DNA from 4 places in the Priestia sp. P1_B12_1 genome. Region 3 is predicted to be linked to each of the others. Evidence: riboswitches for the same ligand, from Rfam matches in the RefSeq annotation. Region 3 holds a riboswitch; each other region holds the start of a gene.
The links. A riboswitch is a leader RNA that binds a small molecule or an ion and turns the genes downstream of it on or off. The one in region 3 is predicted to bind cobalamin.
Positions count from the first base shown of each region.

Region 1 (4,201 bases), on a different contig from region 3:
GAAAACAGCTTGTTCAATATGACCGGCTTGCAGGGGAATGAGTGGTTCACCCATTTTTGCACGATTAGATTCTATGCCTTTATATGTATTAAGTCCGCCGAGTTGAATACCTAACAGAGCCGCCACTGCGCTTTCCCCGTATCCGCTATTTGGACTTGGATGCTTCTTAGCATCACGCTTAATCAAACTCGTTACATGCCCAAGAGAATACTGGCTTTTTGCTACATTAACAGCCGTCATCACCACTGCAGTTAACCGACTTGGAATATAGTTTAATACGTCATCGGTTTTTGCACTAAAGTAGCCGAACAGAAAGTAGCGGTCATTTTTGTACCCAACCATCGAATCACATGTGTTAATAGCCCGGTAAAAAAATGCTAGGGCTCCTCCTCCTATAAATGCATAAAAAAGCGGAGCTGTAATACCATCACTTGTATTTTCAGCCACGGTCTCTACCGTCGCTCTGGCAATTTCTCCTTCTGACAAACGATCTGTATCTCGTCCCACAATCATGCTTACTTCATATCTAGCTTTCTCCATATCTCCTAGCTGAAGCGGCTTTTGTACCTTATAGGCAGCTTCGCTTAAAGAACGAGTGGATATAGTAGTCGCAATCATTACGCCTTCTACTAAAACACCTGCTATAAAATGAACTCCGTACAAAGCATGGAGGAACAAAAAGGGAACAACTCCTGCGAGCACAGCCATACTTATCACAAGAAGCAATCCTTTGAATCGTTTTCCTGCACCTGTATTTAATCTGGAATCCATCCAATAAATCCATTTGCCAAACCAGCGAACGGGATGCGGCCAATTTTCGGGGTCACCTATAATTCGGTCAATTAGTAAAGCAATCGTCATGGCCGTCATGTGTGCAATTATCGCTTGTGTAATACTCATTTCTTCACCTCTTTCCCTTAAGTCCCTGCTCTAAGCTTATTTTCACCAGCTTGGCTACCGCTTGCCCTAAAGCGGTCATAGAGCCTGCATATTCATATAATGCTCCTTGCTGAGACGCTGCAACTGAGATGCTGTCCGTAGATGTTCCCGTAGCAATCGTCTTTGTAGCCGGATCTATGACACCCAGCTGTGACAGCGTTTTTGTTTTAGCTTCTGTGGCCGCGATAAAAAGCTGTAAAAACGCTGCATCCGTAAGCGTACCTTCCACGAAAAAAAACATATTAATTGTACCGGGAGAGGAATAGAACGGGACAGCTTCATCAGCTGTAATATCTACTGCGTTTCCTACTCCAGCCGTTATCACGGAAGCTACTCTTACTCCGTAGCCTTCATAACAGTAAACCGCTCTTTCTTTTAACCAAACGGCTGTCATCAACCCTACGATTTGCTCATGGCGCACATTTTCTTTCATCAAATATTGCTCATACTCCAAAGAAGGAGTATCTGAATAATAGTCTTTGTGAACAAATCGATTGTAAAAGGTGTCCGTTTCCGTAATGCCTGTTCCTAAAACCCCTGAGCTGTATGTTTTATAAGAAGTCTCGGTTTTCATGATTAAAAGCTCAGGCCGTTCTTCAATTTTAAGATGTGAAAAGGGACCAATCCCCTTTTCAATTCGAACTGGAATATGGTCCCTCTTCTTATTTATTGTACACCTCAGGGTATACTGCTTTTGCTAAGTCCTCTAAGCCATCTACAATACGAGGTCCTAAGCGATTGATTTTGTTTTGATCAACCTTCTCGATGTTACCCTCTTTTACAGCAGTCATGCTGCTCCAAGCGGGACGCTTCATAATCTCATTTTTGTCTGCATCATACGTTGCGATAATAACGTCAGGGTTTAACTTAACAACTTGCTCTTCAGAAAACTTAACCCAACCCTTTTCACTAGCTGCTACGTTATCTGCACCGATCATAGTAAGCATTTCGTTCATGAACGTACCTTTTCCTGTTGTATAAATCTCAGGAGCTCCTGATACCTCTATCCATACTTTTTTACGATCTTCTTTTGAAATCGTTTTTGCTTTTTTCTCAATTGAAGCTACTTTTTCTTTCATGTCTTTAATTGTTTGATTAGCTTCTTTTGTTTTACCTGTTAATTTACCGATTTGCGTAATAGAATCATAAACCGTATCAAACGTTGTTGAATCTTTTACAACAAATACCGGAATACCCGCACTTTCAATTTGTTTAAATACTTCATCCGAAACGCCCATACTTGAAGCGTGTGCCAGCACTAAATCAGGATTTAAAGCAATAACTTTTTCCGCATTAACGTTCATATCTCCTACCTGCGCTTTTTTCTTTACGCTTTTAGGATAATCATCGTTGCTTGTAACACCGACTAATTCTTTTTCAAGGCCAAGGGCATATACAATCTCCGTATTACTTGGCATTAAGGAAACAATTTTCTTAGGCTGTTTTTTCAACGTGATTTCTTTATCACGCGCGTCTTTTACCTTCACTGGAAATGCAGCTTGTGACGTTTGTTCCGTATCTTGCTTCGTTTTTTTATCACTGTTGCTTTGGTTGCCTGCACCGCATGCAGCAAGTACGATGACTAACAGTGCAATAATGGAATACGAAAGCCATTTTTTCATCTAAATACTCCCCCTATATATTGTTCATTGTGAATACGAAACCTCCACGTTAAAGAAAAAGCAAATGATCATGCAAAAAGCAGCGCTATCCCGTTTTTCCGCTTTGACTATGTATACTGCTCGCAGGCAGCTTCAAAATAAAAAAGCTTTACTTTCAATTGAAAGCAAAGCAGGTAACGTCAAGATAAGCAGGAAAAGAATCCGTTCACTATACTTGATATGTATGTTCATTACCCTGCTTCACCCTTCCTCGAAGGTTTCACAGCTAACAATAAGGCAGGTCTCCTGACTTACGCACAGAGCGCTTACAGTGGCGGGACCGCGCTGGTTTTTCACCAGACTTCCCTTTTCACTCAATCTTTAAATTGAGACCTTATTGCTTTACGATTATTCACTTGTCCTAGTATACCCCACTCATGGAAAAATGGAAATAGCCATTCTCACAAAAAAAGCTGCGAGAATGCTCTCGCAGCTTAAGGAATTAAAGAGTTGCTAAAAATTCACGGACCGCTTCAGGCGTTTTAGCATTTGCACTGTGCAAGTGTGCAATTTTTTCACCGTTTTTATATACAAGAAGAGAAGGAATACCCATTACATTGTTTTCAGCAGAAAGTTCTTCAAACTCATCCTTATCAATTTTAAACCATGCTTTATCTGTATTTTCGTCAACGATTTCATCAATGAACATATCCAAACGTTTGCAATCAGGACACCACGTTGTCGTAAAAATCCCAACGCTTAGTGTTTCGTTCTTAATTTGTTCGCGAAATTGTTTTTCTTCCGTAAATTGTTTCATTATGTTACCTCCAACATCTATTCGTTCCTTCTCCCTATTCTATGGTAAGAAGTCTGACTTCATTATAAACGATTTTTTTATCATTGTGCTAATGTTTCAGCTTATTTAGACCATAACGGTTTTAGACGTAAAAAAATGCTAGCTTAAAAAAGCTAACATTTCGAAATCGCAGAATGTTGTGTCTATTATCAGCTAAACCATTTAGGCGGCATGTTTCGGTTCCAATAAATTTTCCCTAAATCATAATGCTTCTGAAAATTATCTGCAGCCGCATGATAGTGAAAATTAAACCAGTATCCATCTTTTGGAGGATTTTCACGCCGTACATGAAATCGTATTAAGTCCTGACCGGTTTCCCGGTCATATACATGGAAAATCTTTTCACCGTAGCCAGCAGCAGGGTGCTCGCTTATCTCGAGATTCTGAATCGACTGTTCACGTTCAGTGCCAATGTCGGTCAGCACTTCTTCAATTTTAGGTAACACTGCTAGACGAAATTCATCTTCAATGACAGGTCCAATTTTTGTTCCGAATTTTTCCACTGACTGTTTTTCAGCTGATTCCATTGCATACGTAACAAATGATGAAACGTCTTCATATTTTGGTTCTTCATATGGCAAATGAATATCTTCTATAACAGCTGTGACAGGAGTTGTTTCTCTTACATACCCTGCTTTATGTTGCTTGTCCGCTTTTGCATCATCAACGTATAAATATTCTGGTGGAGTGACAAGCCCAAATGTAAATACTGTAATAAATACAATTAGCATTCTTTTTATCCATCTAGGCATTCGTATCTTTCCTTTCTCATCTTTTCCCATATGGTCTTTTCATATCGTAAAAT
Region 1 covers NZ_JBFTZR010000003.1:553,654-557,854, forward strand. The annotation lists gene cbiB (adenosylcobinamide-phosphate synthase CbiB) at 1-900, opposite strand, end outside; gene AC1D0Y_RS13850 (adenosylcobinamide amidohydrolase) at 905-1,513, opposite strand; gene AC1D0Y_RS13855 (ABC transporter substrate-binding protein) at 1,602-2,561, opposite strand; cobalamin riboswitch at 2,820-2,952, opposite strand; gene AC1D0Y_RS13860 (thioredoxin family protein) at 3,043-3,357, opposite strand; gene AC1D0Y_RS13865 (YpjP family protein) at 3,546-4,148, opposite strand.
Region 1: linked by a shared signal. The riboswitch ahead of AC1D0Y_RS13855 (ABC transporter substrate-binding protein) and the one ahead of AC1D0Y_RS22360 (HoxN/HupN/NixA family nickel/cobalt transporter) in region 3 are both predicted to bind cobalamin.

Region 2 (4,201 bases), on a different contig from region 3:
TTACAGGGTGGGGAGAAGTAGTTGCTTTTTCATCTCCTTGGTATACGGAAGAAACGATTCAGACGTGTTTTCATATGTTAGACGATTTTTTAATTCCCTCGCTTCTTCATCAGCAGCTTCAAAAACCAGAGGATGTTCAAAAGTTATTCAAACCTCTAAAGCGAAATAACATGGCTAAAGCAGCTTTAGACTGTGCTGTATGGGATTTGTATGCAAAGCGGCAGAACAAACCGTTATCTGAAGTAATTGGAGGAGTAAGGTCTGCTGTAGAAGCTGGAGTGGTAGTTGGCTTAAATGATATTTCCATAATGAAAGAACAAATAAAGACTTACATGAAAGATGGCTATAAGCGCTTTAAAGTGAAAATTAAGCCGGGTGCTGACTATGAGCTACTGAAACAAATTCGAGATGAATTTCCAAGCATTCCTCTTATGGCTGATGCCAATTCAGCCTATACGTTAAGCGATAGTGATTCATTGAAGAAACTAGATGAATTGAATTTAATGATGATCGAACAGCCGTTAAGTTCTGATGATATCCTTGATCATCGATTGTTACAAAAGCAAATGCAGACGCCAATTTGCTTAGATGAAAGTATTGTGAGCTATGAAGATGCACGTCATGCAATTGAACAAAGAAGCTGTAAGATTATCAATGTGAAAATCGGTCGAGTTGGCGGAATGTCCGTAGCAAAGCAAATTCATGATTTGTGCGCCCAGTATGGTGTAAGACTTTGGGTTGGCGGAATGTTAGAAGCCGGGATTTCAAGAGCTCATAACATCGCCCTTGCGACATTGCCTTCTTTCACGATACCAGGTGATATTTCTGCGTCATCTCGCTATTGGGAAAAAGATATTATTAAGCCCGAAGTAGAGGTAGAAGCTGGAGTAATAAAGGTGAAGGGAAAACCGGGGATAGGATACGATATCGATAAAAACTTTATCAAAACAATCACAGCATTTGAAAAAGAATACCAATAATTAAAAACCGTTTTTTATGTAAAACGGTTTTTTTTATTGAGGTTGTTAATGTTTAGTAGAAAAATAGGACAAATTTTTTAAAAAGAGCACATTGTTCCATCAAGCGTGTCAAAACATGTTATGATGGAATAGTTTGATGAAAAAAGTCGAAGAGTTTTATCGTAAAAAACAAAATTATTTTTGAAAATAGGTTGATAGTTTTCTAAGTTGTCCTATATAATGTGTTTATAACATAACACAATATGTTGTTTTGAAATCGATAATAAAATACTATATTTTGTGTTTTCCAGTGAAAAAGGTGTCTGATAAAAAGACTTAAAAGGGAATTTGGTGAAAATCCAAAGCTGTCCCCGCAACTGTGAATGCTGATGAAATAAGGAGATCCACTGTGAGTAAACATCATGGGAAGGCCTTAAAGTAAAAAGAAGCATAAGTCAGGAGACCTGCCTTTTTTATGTCGTTTTATCTTCTTCGGGAGGTGAGAGGGTAGAGCGAGGATTGAGAAAAGACTTAGTGTCTTCTTCTATCTTCGTTCTATTCGCTCACCGAGGTACGGTGAGCGATTTTTTATTTTGAAGTGAAGAGAGGAGCCATATTTATGGTGAATACATTAAAGCCTACAATTCTACATGAATTAACTGCATATATTGAACGTTTAAAAAATGAATTTACGCAGCTTGATTTTTCTTTGTATGAGGAAAAGGTTATTCAAACTGTTACAGTAAAGGAAAATATGACGGACGAAAAGGTTGCAAACGTCCTAATTTTAGCAGCCTTAGAGCGTATTTCAATGGAAGAACCAGATTGGACGTACGTAGCGGCAGACGTCTACTTAAACGAACTATATCGAAAAGCAGCGGACAACCGAGGTTATGATAAAAAAGAGAAGTACGGTTCGTTTTATCAGCTTATTCAAGAACTAACAAAAATCGGCATTTATAATAAACAGCTATTAAAAACATATACAGAAGAAGAAATTAATGAAATTGCTTCAGTCATTATTCCTGAACGCGATCGTTTATTTACATACATTGGATTGTTGACATTAGCAGATCGCTATTTAGCGACATCACATGATAAGCGCGTATACGAATTACCGCAAGAACGTTTTCTTATCATTGCTATGACGCTGATGTCTCAAGAAAAGAAAGAAAATCGAACAGCATTAGTAAAAGAAGCGTACTGGGCGCTTTCTAGTCTATATATGACGGTTGCCACACCAACGCTTTCAAACGCAGGAAAGAGCTACGGACAGCTATCTAGCTGCTTTATTGATACGATTGATGACAGCTTACGCGGTATTTATGATAGCAATACAGATTTGGCCACGCTTAGTAAAAATGGAGGCGGAATTGGTGTCTACCTCGGTCATATTAGAAGCCGAGGAAGTGATATAAAAGGTTTTAAAGGCGTATCATCAGGAACAATTCCATGGATGAAACAGCTAAATAATACGGCTGTAAGTGTCGATCAGCTAGGTCAACGACAAGGGGCTATTGCCGTATATTTAGACGTATGGCATAAAGACATCTTTTCATTCTTAGACGCGCGGTTGAACAATGGTGACGAACGCCAGCGCACGCATGATTTATTCACTGGCGTATGTTTGCCAGATTTGTTTATGGAAAAAGTAGAAGCACGTGAAGACTGGCACTTATTCGATCCTCACGAAGTTCGTACGCTGATGGGCTACTCGTTAGAAGATTTTTATGATGAAGAAGAAGGCAGCGGTTCGTTCCGCACTCGTTACGCTGAGTGTGTAAATAATGAACAGCTTTCAAGAGAGACAGTACCTGCTATTGAAATCTTCAAGCGCATTATGCTTTCGCAGCTTGAAACGGGGACGCCTTATATGTTCTATCGTGATACGGTTAACCGAGCTAATCAAAACCGCCACGAGGGCATGATCTACTGCAGCAACTTATGTACAGAAATTACGCAAAACCAAAGCACAACGGTCGTAACAGAGGAAATTACGGAAGACGGAAAAATTATTATTACAAAGAATCCGGGCGATTTTGTTGTATGTAATCTTTCTTCTATCAACTTAGCGAGAGCCGTAACTGAAGATGTGCTTGAACGTTTAATTCCAATTCAAGTACGCATGCTTGATAACGTTATTGAGTTAAATGATTTGCCGGTACTTCAAGCAAAACTAACAAACCAAAAGTACCGCGCAGTAGGGCTTGGCACATTTGGTTGGAACCATTTGCTTGCCTTAAAGAAAATAGCATGGGAAACAGATGAAGCGGTAGCATATTGCGATGAATTGTATGAGCAAATCGCTTACTTAACCGTACAGGCAAGCATGAACTTAGCTAAAGAAAAAGGTGCATATCCATTATTTAAAGGCTCAGATTTTGAGTCAGGCGCTTATTTTGAAACACGTAAATACACAAGCGAAGCGTGGAGTGAACTGCGTAACGAAGTTCAAAACAATGGGATAAGAAATGGCTACTTAATGGCTGTAGCACCTAATTCATCAACATCTATTATCGCGGGTTCTACTGCAAGTATTGATCCGATTTTCCGTAAGTTTTATTCAGAGGAAAAGAAAAACTATAAAATCCCGGTGACGGCACCGGATTTATCACCAGCAACAAACTGGTATTATAAGTCCGTTTATTTAATTGATCAGCACTGGAGCATTAAGCAAAACGCCAAGCGCCAGCGCCATATTGATCAATCCATTTCATTCAATTTATATGTGCAAAATGATATCCGAGCAAAAGAGCTGCTGGATCTTCATATGACGGCATGGAAAGAAAAGTTAAAAACGACCTACTACGTACGTTCAACATCAAGTGAAGTCATTGAAGAATGTGAAAGCTGTCATAGTTAAAAGGAGTGAATAATTGATGACAAGCATGTTAAAACGAGAATTAATGAACGAAACAGCTCCGAACCGTTCGACAGGAATCATCAACGGCAAGAGCTCAAATATTCTAAACTGGGATGACGTCCGATTTTCATGGGCGTTCCCTAAATACAAGCGTATGCTAGCTAACTTCTGGACGCCGTTTGAAATTAATATGGGTCAAGATATTAAGCAGTTCCCTCAGTTAACGGCTGACGAACAAGAGAGTTTTTTAAAAATTATTGGCTTGCTGGCGCTACTGGACAGTATTCAATCAGATTATGCTAGCAAAGTAGCTGACTATGTAACCGATTCTTCGATTAATGCTCTAATGATTATTTTAGCGCAGCAAGAAGTGGTTCAT
Region 2 covers NZ_JBFTZR010000001.1:1,074,277-1,078,477, reverse strand. The annotation lists gene menC (o-succinylbenzoate synthase) at 1-980, shown strand, start outside; cobalamin riboswitch at 1,260-1,445, shown strand; gene AC1D0Y_RS05585 (ribonucleoside-diphosphate reductase subunit alpha) at 1,579-3,822, shown strand; gene AC1D0Y_RS05580 (ribonucleotide-diphosphate reductase subunit beta) at 3,839-4,201, shown strand, end outside.
Region 2: linked by a shared signal. The riboswitch ahead of AC1D0Y_RS05585 (ribonucleoside-diphosphate reductase subunit alpha) and the one ahead of AC1D0Y_RS22360 (HoxN/HupN/NixA family nickel/cobalt transporter) in region 3 are both predicted to bind cobalamin.

Region 3 (4,201 bases):
AAATCACTTGGCGCGCCAGCTCTTCAATCGCATTGATTCCTTCTTTGTGGTGATTACCCGCGTGTGCTGCTCGTCCCCATACTTTCACGGTAAAAATTCCCGCTCCTTTGCGCGACGTTTTTAACGCACCTGAACCCGCCACCGCCGGTTCCGCTACTAGCACTGCTTCACTTCTTTGCGCTTCTTCTTCAATGTATTTTTTAGAAGAAATTGACCCAATCTCTTCATCCGAATTGCAGAAAAACACAATTTTTTTATCCAGCGGTAAGCCAAGCTCTTGAATCGCTTTAATCGCCCATATAGATTGTACAATGCCGCCTTTCATGTCTAAAATTCCCGGACCGTACAGCTTGTTTCCCTCTGTTCTTAGACTCAGCCTTCCCTTTTCCCACACCGTGTCAAAGTGACCGATGATTAAAAGCTGCTTTTCTCCTTCTCCAATCGTAAATTTCAAGTGGTTTCCTACTTCTTTTTCTTCTATGATTTCGTACCCTACCCCTAAACGCTTTTGAAACAGCTGCGTTAAATACTTTCCACACTGATCTACTAACTCTTTACTGTAGGACGGTGATTCTTTTTTCACAAATCCCACTAAATCTTCGAGCATCTCTTGTTCGTGTTCTTTTAAATAACTAAACACGCTTTGTTCTACCATTACCTGACTCAAATCAATTCCTCCTCTAGAAAACCCCTGCTGCTTGCATTAAATGCTTTTATTTATCGTACGTATAACTATGTTCTACGTTTCACATAACGACCTTAAATTATCCTTAATTATAATGGTTTTCAGACAATTTTCCATCCTTTAAATACAGATAATACTTTAACTTATTCATAACCGACCGAAAATAGCCATAAACTTCAACAAATTCATACAAAAAAGCTTCAATCTTCAACAGATTAAAGCTTTCATTTGACTAATTGACATTTATTTTAATATTTTTCCCTTTTGACTTCACACTCACAAAAACAAACATAGACACTAAGAAAATAAACAGAATAACGCCAACCATTTCAAAGTTTACTTCGGCCCATGGGTTAAAGAAAGTGAATGCTAAATAGAACGACACACCATACGCGAGGACAACAATAACCCAGCCCATCAAGCGGGAAGCAGATTGCCCAAACTTACTCGATTCATTCACCATTTTATGTACAATCATTGAATCGATTGTATCTGTGAGCATCATACCAAACATAAATACTAGTCCTAATAAAAGCGGCGTATACTTGCCTGCGTTCCCTACAGCTAGAGACCACACGGCCGTTTGGCTGACCGTTTCGGCTGCTAAAGCGAACAATGCCCCTACAAGAATAATTAAAAAAGGATTCGTTGTTCCTTTTGCGATTTTCGGAATAAACTTCCCTTTTAATCCGCTCAGCTGAAACTCTTCTTCTTTATTTTTAGTTCGAAGCAAATGATATGTGTTTAATGTTCCAATCAGAAAGAGAGAGATAATGGATACCCAAGATGCAAAATGATCGAAATATGATGGAAACGTAAAATTCTTCATCACCACGCCCAGCACCCCGGCCGTGACGGCCACCATTCCTCCATGACCTAGTGAAAACAGCGTTCCGACCCACGGGGCAAAACGGCTGCCCATTCGCCAATTATATCGGGTCTGGCCGTCAATAAAAGCTAAGTGATCTGCATCCAATCCGTGCCTGATTCCTAATAAAAAGACAAGTAAAAAAACTGATAAACCTTCCATTTCCTACACTCCTTTTTTTAAAATAAAACGTAAAAAAGCCTCAATTCTATAGAAATTGAGGACGTGTCGGCATATGAAAATAAACAGCAATTGCTCACTGCGTACCTTGATACACCGCCTCTTTCCTAGAAGAGTCAAGTGTACAGAATAGGTAGGTCTCCTGGCTTGAGATCATCATTTTCTACCGTCTTCCCCATTTTGAGTGACGATAAGATAGAAAACTCCCTGCTTACAGTGGCTGGACCGCTCGAGATTTGCACTCGATTCCCTGTTACCTCTTACGCTATGTAAGAGCACCTAAACTGTGCGAATGATTCATTTTCTTCCTCATTATACTAGTACCGCTTACAAATGAATAGAGAAAATTCAAATAAAAAAGCCCTGCTAAGCTTTACATGCTTAGCAGGGCTTTTTAAAGCAATTAAGCTACTTCTACCGTTACGTCTACGTTGCCGCTGATTGCTTTTGAATACGGGCAGTATGAGTGAGCTAGGTCTACGTATTTTTTCGCTGTTTCTAAATCTAAGCCTTCAATATGAGCTTCAAGCGCTACTCCAATTTTCACTCCTTGATCAGCTTTATCAGGAAGCAGCTGAACAGTAGCTTTTACTTCACTGCTTTTGATTTCTACGTTATGTTTTTTCAACATAAATTCTAACGCGCTGTTGAAACAGGCACTGTATCCAGCTGCAAACAGCTGCTCTGGGTTTGTTGCTGTTGTTGCTTCTCCACCAAGCGCTGGAGGTGTTGCAACGTCTAAGTTAAAGATGTTATCTAAAGAGTGAACTTCTCCTGTTCTTCCACCTGTGTTAACGACTGTTGTTTCATATAAAGCTTTCATGTATAAACCTCTCCTCTTTTTCATTAATTTTATTAAAAATTTTTTATTTATCGTTTCTGTAATTTAATTGTACACAATTTAATTTTAAAAAACAAGTATTAAATACATTAAAAATTTCCCAATAAAAAAAAGCCGCGTATTTGCGACTTTTTCTTAATAATATTGAGACTGTTCGTCATAAGCTGATTTTCGAAAAATAGACAAGTTGGTAATAGCTCTCATCAGTTTCGTATTAAAAATAACATAATGAATGAACAGCGCCAGCACGCAGCCTAGAACGGCTCCTGTTAACACATCGAATGGATAATGAACGCCAACCCATACGCGTGAAAAGGCAATGAGTACGCCCATGACAACCCACATGCGCCCTGAACGTTTGAAATGCAGCCAAATGGTAAAAGTGATAACTAATGCAGATGTAGCATGATCGCTTGGAAATGAAGAATTTGCGGCGTGATCAATAAGCTGATTCACGTGGTGAGAGATAAACGGACGATCTCGATAAGCAAATAAACTAATCACTTTATTGATAATGACTCCTGTGGCACAAGCACACAAAGCTTGAAATGCTACAACACGGCTGCCGTTTTTATTAATAAGTAAAAACAAGCCGAGTAAAACGATAAGTACATACTGGGCATAATCTGCAAAGAATACCATCAGCGAATCTAGAGGCTTTACGTGTGAGGCATACTGATTCACCGCGTGGAAGATGGTATAATCTACTGAATTAATAGCTGATAACATAATCGAAATCCTTTCTTATTTTTAAATGTCATTAGCTATCTTATCAGTTTCTTGAGAAAATGAACATTATTTCTCGGGCTATTATTGATATATTTAGTCAAATAACTATTGATTTCCCTGTCATTTATACACCTCCAATCTCTCCGTGCTATAATGTACGCAACTATACATAGACACAAGGGGGAATTTTTGTTGAGTAAAGGCAGAATTTTAATTGTAGAAGATGAGCGCAAAATTGCTCGTTTAATTCAGCTCGAGCTTGAACATGAAGGGTACGAAACGGGCATGGCTTACACGGGAACAGAAGGATTGGCAGAGTTTCAAGAACACGATTGGGATTTGCTGCTTTTAGATGTGATGCTTCCTGAACTGAGCGGACTCGAAGTACTTCGTCGCATTCGAGCAAATGATGATCAAACGCCCGTTATCTTATTAACAGCTCGAGACGCCCTTCCTGATAAGGTAAGCGGACTGGATTTAGGAGCAAACGACTATATTACAAAGCCTTTTCAAATTGAAGAGCTTTTTGCACGCATTCGCGTATGGCTTCGCCATCCTGCATCAACATCGCCTGCTGAACAAGAAACAGCCACTCTGCAACTAGGCAATTTAGTCGTTAACGAAAAAACGCGAGAAGTCACGCGTGAAAATGAAGCTATTGAGCTGACTCCTAAAGAATATGATTTGCTTGTCTATATGCTTCAAAACAAAAATCAAGTGTTGAGCTTTGAACAGCTTCTTACAAACGTTTGGGGATTTGATTATTACGGAGACACAAATATTGTATACGTATACATTCGTTATTTACGTAAAAAGATTGATGCTTCATTTTCAACTCCTTACATTCAAACAGTGCGCGGCGTTGGCTACATGCTGAAGGAGTAGCTTATGAAACTAC
Region 3 covers NZ_JBFTZR010000008.1:63,083-67,283, reverse strand. The annotation lists gene AC1D0Y_RS22365 (M20 family metallopeptidase) at 1-655, opposite strand, end outside; gene AC1D0Y_RS22360 (HoxN/HupN/NixA family nickel/cobalt transporter) at 918-1,715, opposite strand; cobalamin riboswitch at 1,849-2,031, opposite strand; gene AC1D0Y_RS22355 (organic hydroperoxide resistance protein) at 2,137-2,556, opposite strand; gene AC1D0Y_RS22350 (undecaprenyl-diphosphatase) at 2,710-3,303, opposite strand; gene AC1D0Y_RS22345 (response regulator transcription factor) at 3,457-4,188, shown strand; gene AC1D0Y_RS22340 (HAMP domain-containing sensor histidine kinase) at 4,192-4,201, shown strand, end outside.

Region 4 (4,201 bases), on a different contig from region 3:
CGTATCTAATTATCCTTCTTCTCAAACAATAGCGAGAAAAGAAGAGAAAAGCAACGAATTTAAATATATTTGGCTGTGAATAATAAATTGAAGCGCTACATAGTCCACTTATTTGACAAAACATGCTAAAATAACTGGTGATAACCTGCATGTGCTGCTGTCTATACAAAAGAACTGGATCAAGGTTTCTCAAAAATCATTTACACACTGCTGACATTTTGATGAATAGGAGAGGCTACGTGATGTCTAAAAGTGATCATGAAAAGCAACAGATGAGTCGGGCTGATATGAAAAAACAAGCCAAAACATCCTCGCAAAACCTTGTGATGAACGTACTCATTGCCATTGTATCTGTATGTATTTTAGCTCTTATTATAAATGTTTTTATACTAATGAAATGAGCCGTTATGCTGCTCATTTCTTTTTGTTAGGTTCAGCTTTTATTGAAGCATTTGAGGTCTCTTTCACTAGAGAGCATATTGTGAATAGCATATCTTTTTTTTACAAATGATAGTTGTGATATGATGAGGCAATAATATATTAGACAAAAAGCTGGAGGTTACTTAGTATGCCATTACTTAGATTTGATGTAATAGAAGGAAGAGATGAAAAAGAGTTAAAAACATTGCTAGACGCTGCTCACCGAGCGATGCTAGAAGCCTTTGGCGTCCCGGAGCGAGACCGTTATCAAATTGTACATCAGCATCCTGCTCATGAAATGATTATTGAAGATACAGGTCTTGGCTTTGAGAGAAGCAAGGATTTGGTTATTATAAGTGTAACGAGTAAACAGCGAACAGAAGAGCAAAAGCAAGCTCTTTACAGATTAATTGTAAAAGAGCTTGGAGAGAGCTGCGGCATTCAGCCAAACGACATTATGATTTCGATTGTTGAAAACGATAATGCTGACTGGAGCTTTGGCATGGGAGAGGCTCAATTCTTAACTGGGAAATTATAAAACGGTTTATTATCTAGAGAAGCCCTTATTTCTAAGGGCTTTTTCTCATTTTGTCTCTAAAAATATTATTCTCTTAGTCACATCTTACTCAAAATTAAATACAGACATCTGTCAAATGAATGATACAATAAGCTTATATGCCGTTTTGAGTGGAAAAGCCATAAAAGAGTTCGGCGTACTAATTTTAGAACAACAATAAATTTACATAAAGATGTAAAGATTTGAAGGTTAAAAGAGAAATGTATAAAATCTGTAAAACAAAAGAACAGTTACGCGTTAAACATAGGAGTAAAAGGTTCTTCACGTGTTTTTTCGGATAAGAAGAGAAAGTAATTTTGATCATTGAGGAGGAACTTAGAATGTTTGGATTTGATGCAGATGTATCGCCACTAGTGCGAATTAAAGTAATTGGAGTCGGCGGTGGAGGAAATAACACCGTTAACCGTATGATTGAACACGGTGTACAAGGAGTAGAATTTATTGCCGTTAATACGGATGCTCAGGCGCTTAACTTATCTAAAGCAGATGTAAAAATGCAGATTGGTGCGGCATTAACGCGAGGATTAGGTGCAGGAGCTAATCCAGAAGTGGGAAGAGAAGCAGCCGAAGAAAGCAGAGAACAAATTCAAGAAGTACTGCAAGGCGCAGACATGGTATTCGTAACAGCTGGCATGGGTGGAGGAACCGGTACTGGAGCAGCCCCAGTTATTGCCCAAATTGCCCGTGAACTAAATGCTTTAACAATTGGAGTAGTCACTCGCCCATTCAAGTTTGAAGGAAATAAACGTACGAAGCAAGCAGTAGGCGGTATTACTGCGATGAATGAATCGGTAGATACCCTTATTGTGATTCCAAACGACCGCTTGCTTGAAATTGTCGATAAAAAGACGCCTATGCTTGAAGCATTCCGTGAAGCAGATAATGTTCTTCGCCAAGGTATTCAAGGTATTTCAGATTTAATCGCTGTTCCGGGGCTGATTAACCTTGACTTTGCTGATGTAAAAACAATCATGTCTAATCAAGGATTTGCGCTTATGGGTATCGGACGAGCTTCTGGATCAGACCGGGCAATTGAAGCGGCGAAAAAAGCGATTTCTAGTCCGCTGCTAGATGCATCGATTGATGGAGCAAGAGGCGTGCTGTTGAACATTACGAGCGGCAGCAGCTTGAGTCTTTACGAAGTACAGGAAGCAGCAGATATTGTCACGTCTGCTTCTGATCAGGACTTAAATATGATTTTTGGGTCCGTGATTAATGAAGATTTAAAGGACGAAATGATGGTAACCGTTATTGCCACTGGATTTGATGATGAAGATGTTTCACCATCAGCTTCTACTTCTAGAGTTTCAAGAGCACGCTACTAAATTAAATAACCAGCTTTTATGGTGGCAATTGTTTTTCAATTGCCTTAAAAGGGAATCCGGTGCAAATCCGGAGCGGTCCCGCCACTGTAACAAGGAGCCTTATGTCAAAAAGCCACTGTCTATTTAGAGACGGGAAGGCGGTATAAGGCAATGACTTGAAGCCAGGAGACCTGCCATAAATCGCAGCACACAATAACCTACGAGGATAGGGAGGTGTTTTGGCAGAATCAAAAATAAGATAAACAAGGGATACGTTTATCTGAATTTGTATTGAAGACAAGCACTTCTTTTTAGAAGTGCTTTTTTTTTGTATTAAAATAGAAGGTGGAAAAATCAATGATAAATAATAAAAAACTCGTATCTATGATATTTCTTGTGTTACTTTGCCTCACTGCTTGTGCTCCTAATGAAGAGAGCATAAGTATAAAAGAAAAAAAGAAAACGGATAAAAGTGTGACGTTTTTATTTAATTTTACATCTGCAACACTTGATCCTCATACGGATGATAATTATACAGCAGTTCGTGCGGGAGTAGGGGAGACGCTTGTTAAAATCAGCAATGATTTAAAAATAAAGCCCTGGCTTGCTGAAAAGTGGAAAACGGAAGATAACGGTCTTACGTGGACATTTACGATAAGAAAGAATATTACGTTTCAAAATGGTAAAGCACTAGATGCAAATGCCGTTAAGTCTTCTCTTCAAAGAACGATAGATCAAAGTTATGCGATGAAAAACGCTTTAAATATTAAAGAAATGAAAGCGAACGGTCATGCGCTGACAATTACATTAAAAGAACCAATGCCTAAATTTCCTTCTGAGTTAGTACATCCAAACACAGCTATTATAGATGTTGATGTTTCTAATATAGCTAAGAAGCCTATTGGCACAGGTCCATTTCAAGTTTTGACTTTCGATCAAGGAAATCAAGTGAAGTTAGAAAGATATGAACATTATTGGAATGGGAAAGTAAAATTAAAAAATGCGATCTTTGCATTTAACGAAGATGCTAATGCGCGCGTTGCGGCTCTTCAGTCCGGAACAGCGGATATTATTTATCGCCCGCCTTTAGAAAGTTTGGGCACTTTACAAACAGATCCGTCTTTTAAGGTAAGTGGAGTACCCAGTGTGCGTACACATTTATTACTTTATAATCAAACCAATGACGCATTAAAAGACGAAAATGTAAGAAAAGCTATCGATACCTTACTGAACCGAAAAGAAATTGTCAGCAGCATCATGAACAATCAAGCGGCAGCAGCTCGAGGTCCATTTTTACCTCAATTTCCTTTTGCTGATAATAATGCTAATGAGCAAAGAGGTATGCCATCTGCTAAAAAATATTTAGAGAAAGCAGGCTATCAAATCAAAAATGACAAACCAATGAAAAATGGAAAGCCACTATCGCTCTCTCTTGTCACATACAGCTCTCTACCAGAACTTCCTTTGATTGCTCAGCTTATACAGTCTAATGCCAAAGAGTTAGGAATTACTATTAAGATTCATCTCGTTGAGGACAGCGATGAATATGTAATGGCAAAAGACGATTGGGATTTAGCACTGTACAGTCTTATCACTGCACCTAGAGGAGATGCAAGCTATTATTTAAGTACGAACTATTTGCCGGGCGGTGGTTTAAATGCCAGCCGGATTGATGACGATAAGCTAACAAAAATGATAGAACAGTTAAATTCAACAGTAGATGACGCAAAGCGAGATCAGTTAGCTAAGCAAGCAACCGCTTTGATTAATGAGGAAATGCTGACGTCATCGATTGTACATCCAAACATTGTTGTTGCTTATAATCAAAAAGTGAAAAACTGGACCACAAATCCAAGCGAGTATTATATGCTGACTCAGCATTTAGACGTAACGCCATAGT
Region 4 covers NZ_JBFTZR010000009.1:101,615-105,815, reverse strand. The annotation lists gene AC1D0Y_RS23350 (hypothetical protein) at 243-401, shown strand; gene AC1D0Y_RS23345 (tautomerase family protein) at 569-958, shown strand; gene ftsZ (cell division protein FtsZ) at 1,318-2,322, shown strand; cobalamin riboswitch at 2,325-2,515, shown strand; gene nikA (nickel ABC transporter substrate-binding protein) at 2,659-4,200, shown strand.
Region 4: linked by a shared signal. The riboswitch ahead of nikA (nickel ABC transporter substrate-binding protein) and the one ahead of AC1D0Y_RS22360 (HoxN/HupN/NixA family nickel/cobalt transporter) in region 3 are both predicted to bind cobalamin.